One region of the Fictibacillus nanhaiensis genome, then DNA from elsewhere that is predicted to be linked to it. Evidence: riboswitches for the same ligand, from Rfam matches in the RefSeq annotation. Region 1 holds a riboswitch; each other region holds the start of a gene.
The links. Region 1 has a riboswitch for lysine ahead of ACFS5O_RS14130 (amino acid permease). Riboswitches for the same ligand answer to the same signal wherever they lie in the genome.
Positions count from the first base shown of each region.

Region 2: another riboswitch for lysine. It lies ahead of ACFS5O_RS08225 (Na+/H+ antiporter NhaC family protein); the one in region 1 lies ahead of ACFS5O_RS14130 (amino acid permease).
Region 3: another riboswitch for lysine. It lies ahead of lysA (diaminopimelate decarboxylase); the one in region 1 lies ahead of ACFS5O_RS14130 (amino acid permease).
Region 4: another riboswitch for lysine. It lies ahead of ACFS5O_RS09635 (aspartate kinase); the one in region 1 lies ahead of ACFS5O_RS14130 (amino acid permease).

Region 1 is NZ_JBHUPF010000006.1:2,039,255-2,042,439, forward strand. Features, by position in the region: gene ACFS5O_RS14125 (xanthine phosphoribosyltransferase) at 1-136, opposite strand, end outside; purine riboswitch at 268-369, opposite strand; gene ACFS5O_RS14130 (amino acid permease) at 404-1,822, opposite strand; lysine riboswitch at 1,910-2,089, opposite strand; gene ACFS5O_RS14135 (GDSL-type esterase/lipase family protein) at 2,178-2,894, opposite strand; gene ACFS5O_RS14140 (class D sortase) at 3,078-3,185, opposite strand, start outside.
Region 2 is NZ_JBHUPF010000006.1:926,515-929,699, reverse strand. Features, by position in the region: gene ACFS5O_RS08225 (Na+/H+ antiporter NhaC family protein) at 1-1,101, opposite strand, end outside; lysine riboswitch at 1,245-1,427, opposite strand; gene yunB (sporulation protein YunB) at 1,532-2,389, opposite strand; gene ACFS5O_RS08215 (dihydrofolate reductase) at 2,462-2,938, opposite strand; gene ACFS5O_RS08210 (thymidylate synthase) at 2,935-3,185, opposite strand, start outside.
Region 3 is NZ_JBHUPF010000006.1:1,583,071-1,586,255, reverse strand. Features, by position in the region: gene ACFS5O_RS11625 (DUF309 domain-containing protein) at 1-80, shown strand, start outside; gene ACFS5O_RS11620 (peptidylprolyl isomerase) at 136-570, opposite strand; gene lysA (diaminopimelate decarboxylase) at 640-1,962, opposite strand; lysine riboswitch at 2,056-2,232, opposite strand; gene ACFS5O_RS11610 (spore germination protein) at 2,292-3,185, opposite strand, start outside.
Region 4 is NZ_JBHUPF010000006.1:1,204,085-1,207,269, forward strand. Features, by position in the region: gene uvrC (excinuclease ABC subunit UvrC) at 1-1,497, shown strand, start outside; lysine riboswitch at 1,563-1,751, shown strand; gene ACFS5O_RS09635 (aspartate kinase) at 1,946-3,184, shown strand.

The DNA of each region.
Region 1 (3,185 bases):
AACGATCTGCAAATTCAGTACCTATTTGCTGCATGAGCTCTGGGTCGATCTGATGATTTAAAAACGAGTCTACTTTTAAAACGGACGAGGACAACACAATGCCTTCATCACAAATTTTCTTTTCTAAAAAATTCATTTTCCCACCCCATTGTTTAATTTACACACAAAAAAACCGGAGAACACCTTCTCTCTGAACGAGTGAAGCAATTCTCCGGTTAAATAAAATCGGAACACATAAATAGCCCAATACATCTATAGAAAGATGCATGGAAAGTTTGCGTCACTCGTAGTCAAACCCTTAACGGGGGTTTGGTAGAAACTTGCAGGCCATATCCCTGCGATTATACGAGCTATATGAAGTTAACTCACATTATACGTTAAAGACTTTAAAAAGAAAACCTCTTTATGCCACTTTGCTATTTTTACGGTTATTCGGCGTATATTTATGAAAGATGGGATATACGAGAAATCCTAAGAAAAATAATCCGATTCCTAAAGTGAAGGTCTTCACATCCGCTGTTCCGGAAATGATAACCCAACTCGAGTAGATGAATGCCAATAAAGCAATCACACCATCTCTTACGCGAGATCCTTTTATATCATTGTAAGTTTCTCCGCTAAAGACAAGCTTTAAAAAGTAAATGGCCGAAATCAAATACGGGATCAAATATGCGAGCGTAGCTGAAGTGGTTAAGAACGTATAAGCTTCACCGATCGTACCTGATATCGTAGAAAAGATAAAAATTTGAGACATGATGTTGGTTACTGCTAATGCGTTCACCGGGCTACCGTTCTTATTCACTTTTGCGAAGATAGCGGGAAATACGCCTGATTTAGCTGCTTGATAAGGAACTTCCGAACTTAACAGAATCCAGCCGATTGTTGAACCGAACAAAGAGATAACAGCTAACAATCCCATTAAGGAAGCTCCCGTATTTCCGATCAGTACGGATAATACATCAACGAATGGTTTGTCTGAACTCATGAGAACTTCTCGAGGCAAAACGTTCATCGTTAGTAATGTCGTAATCATGTAGATGCTAAGTGCAATCAAAAGACCTATGATCGTAGCTTTTTTAACATCTCGTTGCGAAGAAGCTCTCCCCGATAAGACAACAGCTGATTCGATCCCAACAAAAGCCCATAACGTTGCAATGGCCGCCATATTAATCTGACTTCCAAGACCATGAGAGGTCCCTTCATTGTCTACAATTGGGAAGTAAGCATCAGCAAAGATGGTTGACTCAACAGCGAAAAGTGCAGCGACTATAAACAACATAAATCCGATTACTTTTGAAGCCGTTGCCACAAAGTTAAGTTTCCCTGCTCCGTTCATGCTCTTGATTAAAATAAAATGAGTAAACCATAGAAGTGCCGTACACACGACAAATGTAATTAGCTTTCCTAACTGAATGTCTTGGTTAAGTACCGTTCCGATAACCTTTTGACTTCGCATCATAGGGAAAAACGTTGACAAATATCCTGCAAAACTCGTGATGATCGCGACGTTGCTTATCCAATTCGCCACCCAGTATCCCCATACCATGCTGAATCCTGCTACATTTCCGGCTTTTGGATTGGAGAACAAAGCTCTTGCATAGCTTTGAGGTCCTGCTGTTAATTCCGGTTTTCTTATGGATAATGAACCAAAGACTAACGCGATCATTAATACTCCAAACCCTGTAACTGCCCATGCGGCTGTAACACCAAGTGGACTAGCTGTTTGAGCTAATGTGTTCGGTAACATAAAAATTCCTGAGCCAACCATGTTTCCAACGACAAATGCAGTTAGCAACCACACACTCCAATTATTATTTTTCATGATGTAAGTACCTCCTGTTGATATAAAGCCAATAAAAAAACACGTATGGAAACGCCCATACGTGAATATAATCAGCATCCTCCAAAAATCTCTCATAGCTCAACGCAGAACGTTCTGCGACAGTTCTGCACTTGTTCAATGCAGCCCCAATGGATTTGTTACGTGGATCTAAACCCATTTCGGCATCAATTCCTTTTAAACTGTTGTCATAAGCACCACTTGCCTCTAACAGTTCTACTCATAATTCATGCGACCTCTACCTCACAGAGATTAATGTGAGGACTTTTATTTAATTATTTTATTTGTAACGTTTTGTAGATTAACAGATTGTTCATTCTGCGTCAATGGTTATCGTTTATTTATATTCAGAACTCTTACGGATGTTTTCGTAAACTCTTTTTCCAATTAAAGCATATCCTTTTTCATTAGGATGAAGTTTATCAGAGAAATAATCACGTTTATTTTTGTTGATGAAAAGGTCATCCGTACGTATATAAGTCGTATTTTTATATTTCTTTGTAACTTCTTTTGTAGATTGATTCCAAGTTGATACGGCCTCATTAACAACAGCCATATCACTCCATTCAGCTTTCGGGTTATAGATTCCTATTATATAAATGGCCTTTGGCTTTTCTTTATTTTGTATTTTCTGAATGATTTTATTTAGATTTTCTTTGTAGATTTCTTCATTTGCTGCTAGTTCTTTTTTGTTGAATTTTGTTAGTTGATCTGTGCTTTTAAGAAAATCATTCGTACCAATATTTATAAAAATAACATCAGAGCTTTTAGCTGTTTTTGCTATCTCTGGATTTTTCAACCGCTGACGCAGGTCTGTGCTTGTATCATTTGGAACTCCAAAGTCATGAATGACAAGCTGTTTATCTAAATCTTCTTCGTACCGTTTTTCAACATCCCCTATATACCCATTATCTTTTGTATCACCTAATCCATAGGCAAGAGAATCACCAAGTGCTGTCACTTCCATTTCTTTAGAGTTAAGCGAGTACACGCCAAAAGCAACCCCTATCAAAACGATGATACAGATTGTGATGATCATTGTGAATTTCTTCATGTTTTCTCCACCGGCTTTCTAGTTGTTTATTCTAAGTATGTATCAGGAGGGATTTCTATAGACCCGCATGCATATTATTGGTATTCATACCTTTTTTGATTATCTTTTAAACAAAACAAGTATACGCCCGTTGAAAATGGGGTCAAAAAAAGACAACAGAAAAGTGTCTGTTGTCTTAATAGATTATGTTAATTTTTGTGATATCAAGTCTGCAACGAGAATATAACGTTCAGGTGATGCACCTATAAAATCAAAAGGATAACACGTTGATAGAGTTAATGTTGCTCTCGG
Region 2 (3,185 bases), 1.1 Mb from region 1:
ATCAATGATTGAGATGATCGTCCAAGCAAAAAGTAAGATCGTAACAGCACCGAGCATAGATTGAATACCACGTCCCAGTCCTTTTCCTAATGATGCAGCACCCATCTTCTTAGGTAGGAAGAACAATATAGCTGAAGCTAAACCAAGCAGCCCCCCATATACCAGTGATTTTGGTACATCTGTGTTTTCGAAAATAGATAAAAGTGTGATGGCCGTTGGTTCATCAAGCCCCTTCACATTTTGAATGCCCGTATAGATCATAAATCCAACCGTTGATACAATCAAAATCACGATTGGCCACACAAGGTCTCCTACTTTTCCTTTATCACTTTCTTCGAGCTTGATTCCTTCTCCGATTGCTGCTTTTTTATCGGGAGCAATCACTTCTCCTGTTGCAAGAGCTGTTTCTTCATGCTTTTTCATCGGTCCAAAATCAAGTTGAAAATACGCAACGATAAACACGAGAACTAGGGCAAACACTGCATAAAAATTCATAGGAATCATCTGAATAAATGCACTGAATGCAGACATATTCGTAATCTCATGTGTAGCAAAAATCGTTCCAATAATACCAATGATGTACGCTCCCCAACTTGAAACAGGTGAAATGACACATACTGGGGCAGCTGTTGAATCAAGATAATAAGCGAGTTTTGCACGTGAGATGCGGTGTCGATCTGTAATGGGTCTGCTTACATTTCCGACAGCTAAAGAGTTAAAATAGTCATCAATAAAAATGACGAGGCCGAACACAACGGTCAGAAGTTGTGCACCTCTTCTGGTTTTCACTCTCGCGATCGCCCACTCTCCAAAAGCACGGCTTCCTCCTGCTAACGAGATAATGCTCGTCATCATTCCTAAAATCAATAAGAATAGAAGAATATACACATTCCACTCATTTAACGCACCATCTGAAATAAAGTGCCCTTTAACTATCGTACCAATTTCTTTCAGTGTCGCTCCCATACTAAAATCATGAAGTAATAATGCTCCCGCAATGATTCCAGCTCCTAGCGAGACTAACACTCTGCGTGTTAGAACCACCATTAAGATTGCCAATACAGGTGGTATTAATGAATAAATCGAATTCTCAAATTCCATGATGTTCCTCCTTCTTTTCATTCAGCCATCGATATTGAGGAGTTCTTACAGGACGTTGAGGAAAAAAGGACAAAATAAAAAGCGATCAATAGACAAGGAAATAACCTGTTATCAATCACTTAAGTAATTTATGGTTTTCCTCATCGATCAGTAGTCCTCCACTGCTTTAAGTTTCAAAGCAGTGACAGTTTTACACTTATTTAGTGCAAACCCAGCAAAAGTGAACAGACGGTTACCTTTTGCTTCGGCGGAAGTTCCTTTCCTTTTTCTTCACAGACGTCACTCTCTGAAAAAGTACTTATAAAATCCGCTCCTCTACCCCATCGGTGATAGGCTTAAAGACATATATAATTTTTAATTCAATTACAATTATAACAAACTAGAACGAATGGTCAACCTGAACAGGATTTGTTAAATAAAGGAAATATTTTTATTCTGTTGCTTCTTTCCCACTCACGTCTTCTGATGAGCTATCTTCTGGAATATCAGTACCTTCTTGAAATTCATCTTCGCTTTTTACTTTTTCTTTTATCTGAGGATCAATTGGTAAAGCGGGCTGAATCGGGTCACCCGATTGATTATAATAAATCGGTACTTCTCCTGGTATAAATTGACCCATTATTTGTATAGGTCTTGTTACTATTGCAGTTTCAGTTGCAAAAGGTATAACTACTTTAGCTTTTACAGTAACAATAATATTTATTGAAATCCAAGTATTATTAATGCCCACTGTTTCAATTTTTTCTTCAATATCAGTATTTACATCTCCAACAATAGTGAATTTTATGGGAATGCGTGGTCCTAAATTCGCTAATAAGGAGTTTTCAGTAGCTTGCCCAAGAGGTATATCCATGATCACGCCGGGTTCATCCGGATGTTTTTTTGATAAACCTAATTTTTCTGATTTAATACTTTCTGGAATTTTACCTTTTTCGATTTCTTTTAAAAATTCTTGAACAACAATCGCTGACTTATATTGAACATTGTTTACTACTTTTTGATTAACTCCAGCAAAAACAATGTTTCCATCTTTATCTTCTTTAGAAATTAGTATGTCTTGCATATCGATTGAATCAAATAATTTATTAAAAATTGCTTCATTTATTGCTAAAGATGCTATTTCCTCTGTTTTTCTCTGAGCTACATACATCAAAGTTGGCTCAATTCCTTTATCTACTAACCACAACCCTTGAATAGTAATAATAATAAAAAGTGAAAAAGATATTAGCACAACAAATCGGAATGGAAGTGGCCCTTTTCGAAGTTTCATTTTTTTGCGTTTAAGCAAAAGGTAACCCCCCTTTATCTACATATACATATGTATGCAGACAAGAGGGGGGCTCATTCAAACTTTATGGTTTTAATTTTTTTCGTACACGACAAAATCGTGTGGATATTTGTTCTTTTCATCAACAATGCCTGGTTTACGTGAGACTTCCATCCACTCATCACGATTGATCTCAGGAAAATACGTATCAGCGTCAAATGTATGGTGGATCTCTGTAACATACAGACGATCTGCAACTGACATGAACAACTTAAAGATCTCAGTTCCACCAATCACACATAATTCTTCTGCTTCTTTTTGCATGACTTCGTCAACAGAATGAACCACGGTCGTTCCTTCTGCTTGATACTTTTCATCTCTTGTTACCACGATATTCTCTCGTCCGGGTAGAGGCTTTCCGATAGATTCATACGTTTTTCGCCCCATCACGATCGGTTTTCCCATCGTTACGTTTTTAAAGTGCTTGAGATCGTTCGGTAAGTACCACGGAAGGTCATTGTCTTTGCCGATCGCACGATTTTCATCCATCGCTACAACAAACGAGATCATACGCTCACCACACCTTTAATATGGGGATGCGCTTCATAGTCTACAAGTTCAAAATCACCGTAAGTAAAATCAAAGATATTCGTTACATTCGGATTTATCTTCATCTTAGGAAGCGGCTTTGGCTCACGAGTGAGCTGCAGCTCAACTTGTTCAAGATGATTGGTGTAGATGTGTGCGTCACCTACTGTGTGAACGAACTCACCTGGTTTAAGGCCTGTTACTTGAGCTACCATCATCGTTAACAAAG
Region 3 (3,185 bases), 460 kb from region 1:
ATAAACACTTTTTAAGAGACCGTTCCACTGTTATTGATGAACGAAATAGACAAAAACTTATGAAAAACAGAAATTTATAATTGCCTAAAGCATAAAAAAGCTCCGGAAAAATCCGGAGCTTTTCTTATTTGGAAATTATTCTTCCCAAACTTTAACTTCTTTCATTACATCGCCTTGTTTAATACGAAGGACCGTTTCCATACCTTCTGTAACTTGTCCAAAAACAGTATGAACACCGTTCAAGTGCGGCTGTGGCTCGTGTACGATAAAGAATTGGCTTCCACCTGTATCGCGACCAGCATGCGCCATTGAAAGAGAACCTGCTACGTGCTTGTGTGGGTTTCCTTCTGTTTCACAAGGAATAGAATAACCAGGGCCGCCAGCTCCAGTTCCTGTTGGATCTCCACCTTGAGCTACAAATCCAGGGATAACACGGTGGAATGTAACACCGTTGTAAAAGCCTTCGTTTGCAAGTTTTTCAAAGTTTTCTACTGTTCCAGGTGCTTCTTCCTGATACAGATCAAATACAATTTTTTCGCCGTTTTCAAATTCAATTGAACCTTTTTTCATAAAAAACAGGCCTCCTTCTACTTCATTCAACTACCATTGTACGGCTAAAAAGCTGCTCCGTAAACTAATTTACACAAAAACATTCGATTTTAGCGGAACATCGTTCTTGATGAGGTCTTCATATGTTTCCCTCTTAACTACTAGCTGTTCTTCTCCGTTTTCTACAAATACAACTGCTGGCCGCTGAATTCGATTATAGTTGCTTGCCATACTATAACCGTAAGCACCCGTACAGGAAACAGCCAAGAAGTCGCGATCACATACTTCAGGAAGGTCAATATCCCAAATTAACATATCGCCGCTCTCACAGCACTTCCCTGCGATCGATACCGTTTTTGTGGCTTGTTCGTTCATCTTATTCGCTACAAAAGCTTCATATTTCGCTTGGTAGAGTGCAGGACGAATGTTATCTGTCATCCCGCCATCAATGGAAACATAGTGTCTAACTCCCTCGATTTCTTTTTGAGAGCCAATCGAGTAGATCGTCGTACCCGCATCCCCTACAAGGGAACGGCCTGGTTCAATCCAAAGTTCAGGAAGATCTTGACCTTCAAATTGAATCATCTGTTTCTTCACTTCTACGATCATGGCTGAAACGTACTGTTCGGGAGATAGAGGTGTATCCTCTGTTGTATATTGGATACCGAATCCGCCTCCAAGATTTACGACACTTGGAAAATAACTAAAATTTTCTTCCCACTTCTTAAAATGATTAAACAGTTTTTCAATCGCCAGGGTGAACCCTTCTGTTTCAAAAATTTGAGAGCCAATATGACAATGAATCCCTAGAACACGAAAGCCTTCAAATGCAATTACTTCTTGAAGTGCTTTGTCTCCTTGACCATTTCCTAGGTCAAATCCAAACTTAGAATCTTCCTGTCCAGTAATGATGTAATCATGGGTATGTGCTTCAATCCCTGGAGTTAAACGAAGAAGAATGTTTACTTTTTTGTTTAGCTTACTGCTCAACATCTTTAATAATGAGATCTCATGAAAATTATCTACTACAATACAGCCAACTCCAGCTGTAAGTGCAAATTCTAATTCTGCTAAGCTCTTGTTGTTTCCATGAAAGTGAATTCTCTCAGGTGGAAATTCAGCTTGAAGTGCTGTATAAAGTTCTCCGCCTGAAACCACATCGAGACTTAATCCTTCTTGCTCGATAAGCTGAAACATGGCGATCGAGGAAAAGGCTTTTGAGGCATAAGCGACTTGATACCCTACCCCGCTTTCCTCGAACGCATTTTTGAAACCTCTTGCTCTATTTTTAATTAAGGATAGATCATACAGATAAAGCGGTGTTCCATATTTTTTCGCAAGCTCTATCGTATCTATACCACCGATCCAAAGATGCTGATTATCTCCAATTCTTGATGTTCCGTGTAAATTCACAAAAAATCCCCTCTCGTTGTTGATAGAGAATTCAATCCCGACAAATACAAAAAACAGCCGCAACTAAGGCAGGCTGTCAAAACCGTACCCTCATGTCGGAATAGCTCTCCACTACAGATGTAGTGACAGTCCGTTGCTTATTCAGCAGCGGCCCAGCATAAAAAGCGATGGAACCCTTCTTACACTTCGGCAAATTGACCTTTCAACATATTTCATCGTCATCCATGAACTCCATATGCTACTCATTCGTTTTGCGCCTCTACCTCATATGAGGCATATTTATTTAGTTATGAATTTAACATAATTTTCAACAATCAGCAAGGGACAGATTAATTAGTTGGCTGTTTTTTGGTGTTCTGCGGATGTACGATACTCGGCCGAACTTTAGAAACCGGAACGGCTATCCGAACAACGATCTGCAGGAATGCTTTAGGATTAAAAGGAATGAACGGCCATAGGTATGGTGTGTTCAGATTCTTAATCGTTGCCATATACAAGATCATGATGGTAAAACCAACGATAAACCCAGGGACTTTAAAGAGCATGACCATAATAATCAGAAAAAGACGCAAAACCCTGTTGGCGATACTCAGCTCATAACTAGGTGTAGAGAACGCCCCAATGGCAGCAATTGCAACATAAAGAATAACTTCTGGAACGAATAACCCCACATCAATCGCTATCTGACCGATCAATACAGCCGCGATCAGACCCATGGCGGTTGATAGAGCACTCGGTGTATGGATGGCCGCAAGTCTTAAAATATCGATCCCCATCTCTGCAAAAATAATTTGAAGAAACAAAGGGATGTTCGTGTGTTTATTCGGACCTATAAAATCAATGAAAGGCGGCAGCAATTGCTCTTCCATCGAGAACAATAGCCACATCGGTACTAAGAATACCGATGCCAGCATACCTGTAAAACGGGTCCATCTTAAAAATGCACCTATGAATGGTGTCTGCCTAAACTCTTCTGCATGTTGTACGTGATGAAAAAGTGTTGTAGGTGTAATGATGACACTTGGTGATGTATCTGTGATGATTAATACATGACCTTCCATCAAGTGTTGAGCTGCAACATCAGGTCTTTCTGTGTAACGTACTAAAGGAAACGGGTTCCAGCCTTGTTTTACTACAAATTCTTCTATCGTCTTATCGGCCATGGGTATTCCGTCGATCTCAATCGAGTTAAGCTCTTTTCTAATGAGGTCAACGAGTCCAGG
Region 4 (3,185 bases), 840 kb from region 1:
GATGACAAGAGCTATCCATACTTAAAGATCACCGCTGAAAAACAGCCGCGACTTCTATATATACGGAAGATCAAAAAAGACGGCGGAAAATATTTTGGTCCGTTCGTGAACGCTTATGCTGCCCAAGAAACGAAAAAACTGTTAGATCGCATTTTTCCACTTCGAAAGTGTGACACGATGCCTAAACGTGTATGTCTGTATTATCATATCGGTCAATGTTTAGGTCCTTGCGTATATGATGTAACCGAACAAGAAAACAAGAAAATGGTTGACGGCATCGTGAAATTTCTTAACGGCGGTTATCAGGACGTTAAAAATGAGTTATCGGAAAAGATGCTTGAAGCTTCTGAAGCATTGAACTTTGAACGCGCAAAAGAGCTTCGAGATCAGATCCAGCACATTGAAGCTGTTATGGAAAAGCAAAAGATGATGACAGCAGATCTAGTCGATCGAGACGTGTTTGGCTACCATTTTGATAAAGGTTGGATGTGTGTACAAGTCTTCTTTATCCGACAAGGTAAAGTGATCGCCCGAGATATTTCTGTCTTTCCGTTTTATGGAGAGGCGAATGAAGATCTCCTCACTTTTATTGGTCAGTTCTATCTGCAAAAGAATCACCTTCTTCCTAAAGAGATTCTGCTTCCTCAAGAAGTGGATGCTAATCTTATATCGGAACTTCTTCAAGTGAAAGTATTGCAACCGAAAAAAGGACAAAAGAAGGAGCTGGTAGAATTAGCCACTAAGAACGCGTCATTAGCTCTTCACGAAAAATTTGCCCTAATCGAGCAAGATGAAGCGAGAACGATTAAAGCCGTTGAGAACCTTGGCGAAAGAATCGGAATTGCTGCTCCTTATCGTATCGAAGCGTTCGATAACTCGAATATACATGGAACAGATCCTGTTTCTGCGATGGTTGTTTTTGTTGATGGTAAACCGTATAAAAAGGATTATCGAAAATACAAAATTAAATCGGTAGAAGGACCAGATGATTATGCTTCCATGAAAGAAGTTGTTCGCCGCAGGTATACGAGAGTGTTAAGAGAAGAAGGAGAGCTTCCTAATCTTATTTTGATCGATGGGGGAAAAGGCCAGATATCAGCGGCTCAAGATGTGTTAGAAAACGAGCTTAACTTATTTATTCCTGTGGCAGGTCTATCGAAAGATGAAAAACATAGAACGTCACAGCTATGGATCGGTGATCCTCCAGAGATGATACACTTGGCTCGAAACAGTCAGGAATTCTATCTGTTGCAACGAATTCAAGATGAAGTTCATAGGTTTGCGATCTCTTTCCACCGAAAAGTTCGCTCCAAAAGTATGTTTGAGTCAACATTAGACAGCATTGCTGGCATCGGTGACAAACGGAAGAAGATGCTTCTTCGCCATTTTGGATCATTAAAGAAGTTAAAAGAAGCTTCCGTTGATGAGATTCAAGCAGCAGGTGTACCTAAACCAGTAGCAGAGCTGATCGAAAAAGCATTTTTATCAAATGAGTAGTTGCAGCCATTGAGTAACTTTGTTAAAATGAATGCAACTTTATAAATATGCCATGCTTCGTATGAAGTGATGGTAGAGGAGCAGGAACCAATAGTAACCCATCTGAAGAGAAGAAGCTCTGGTGATGATGGTGGAAAGGGGATTCTTGCCGAAGTGTAAAAGGACTTCTAGCCTTTTATGCTGGACCTGTATTGAATAAATACAGAGCTGTCACACAAGTCCCCCCAGGATTTGTGTGGAGGACTATCTCACGAGGGGGGAACAAACTTGGCTTGCTACGGATTATAGCAACAATAGGGTTTTTCCTTATTGTTGCTTTTTTGTATTTACTTTTCAGTTTTCGTCCGAAAAGTATACGTGCAAACTAAGTGACGTGGTCACTTTCGCGTCAACAAAGTCTTCTAATTAAAAGAGATAGAATCTTACAACTAGAAAGGATTTGGAGTAGATGGGGAGAATCGTTCAAAAATTCGGTGGAACTAGTGTTGGCTCTGTTGAGCGTATACAAAATGTTGCAAAACGAATTATCCATGAAGTGGATGCAGGAAATGAAGTAGTAGTTGTTGTTTCAGCGATGGGTAAAACTACGGATGAACTTGTCAAACTCGCAACAGAGATCAGTGGGAACCCTTCTAAACGAGAGATGGATATGCTGCTTACGACAGGAGAGCAAATTACGATCGCCCTATTGACGATGGCGCTGCATCAAGAGGGTTACAAAGCTCAATCATTAACAGGATGGCAAGCGGGCATTCAAACGGAAGATGCCTTTTCAAATGCTAGAATATTAGACATCGATTCAAAGCGCATCTCTTCGCTTTTAGAAGAAGGTCATATCGTGGTAGTTGCTGGTTTTCAAGGACTAATTCCTGAAACAAAGGATATTGCCACTCTTGGTAGAGGTGGATCAGATACTACAGCGGTTGCTCTAGCTGCAGCTTTAAAAGCAGAACGATGTGACATCTATACCGATGTAACAGGCGTTTATACGACAGATCCGCGGGTAGTGAACTCAGCTAGAAAACTACCTTCGATCTCTTATGATGAGATGTTAGAGATGGCTAACCTTGGTGCAGGGGTTCTACATCCAAGAGCGGTTGAGTTTGCTAAAAATTATAATATTACTTTAGAAGTAAGATCTAGTATGAGCGAAGAACGTGGAACATTAGTAGAGGAGGAAGTATCGATGGAACAAAATTTAATGGTTAGAGGTCTAGCATTCGAAGGAAATATAACAAAAATTACGGTTTCTTCAGTACCTAATGAAATGCATGCTTTAGCCGAACTGTTTACGATTTTGGCTTCGAACGGTATAAACGTAGACATCATCATTCAAAATGTATTAAATGAAGAAAAAACGAATATTTCTTTCTCGATCGAATCAAATTCATTGTCTGCTACACAAGAAGTGCTTGCCGCGCATCAAGGAAAATTAGGATTTGAATCAATCAGTTATGAACAAGGTCTAGCAAAGGTGTCCATCGTTGGTTCAGGCATGATCTCGAATCCTGGAGTAGCCGCTAAAATGTTTAAAGCTCTGTCAGACGAAGAGATTATGATCAAGATGGTGAGTACTTCTGAGATTAAGGTATCAACTGTTGTAAAACAAGAGGATATGATCAAGTCGATTGAAACGCTGCATGATGTGTTTGAGTTAGATGCTCGTGTTCCCGTTCAGAACACGTAAA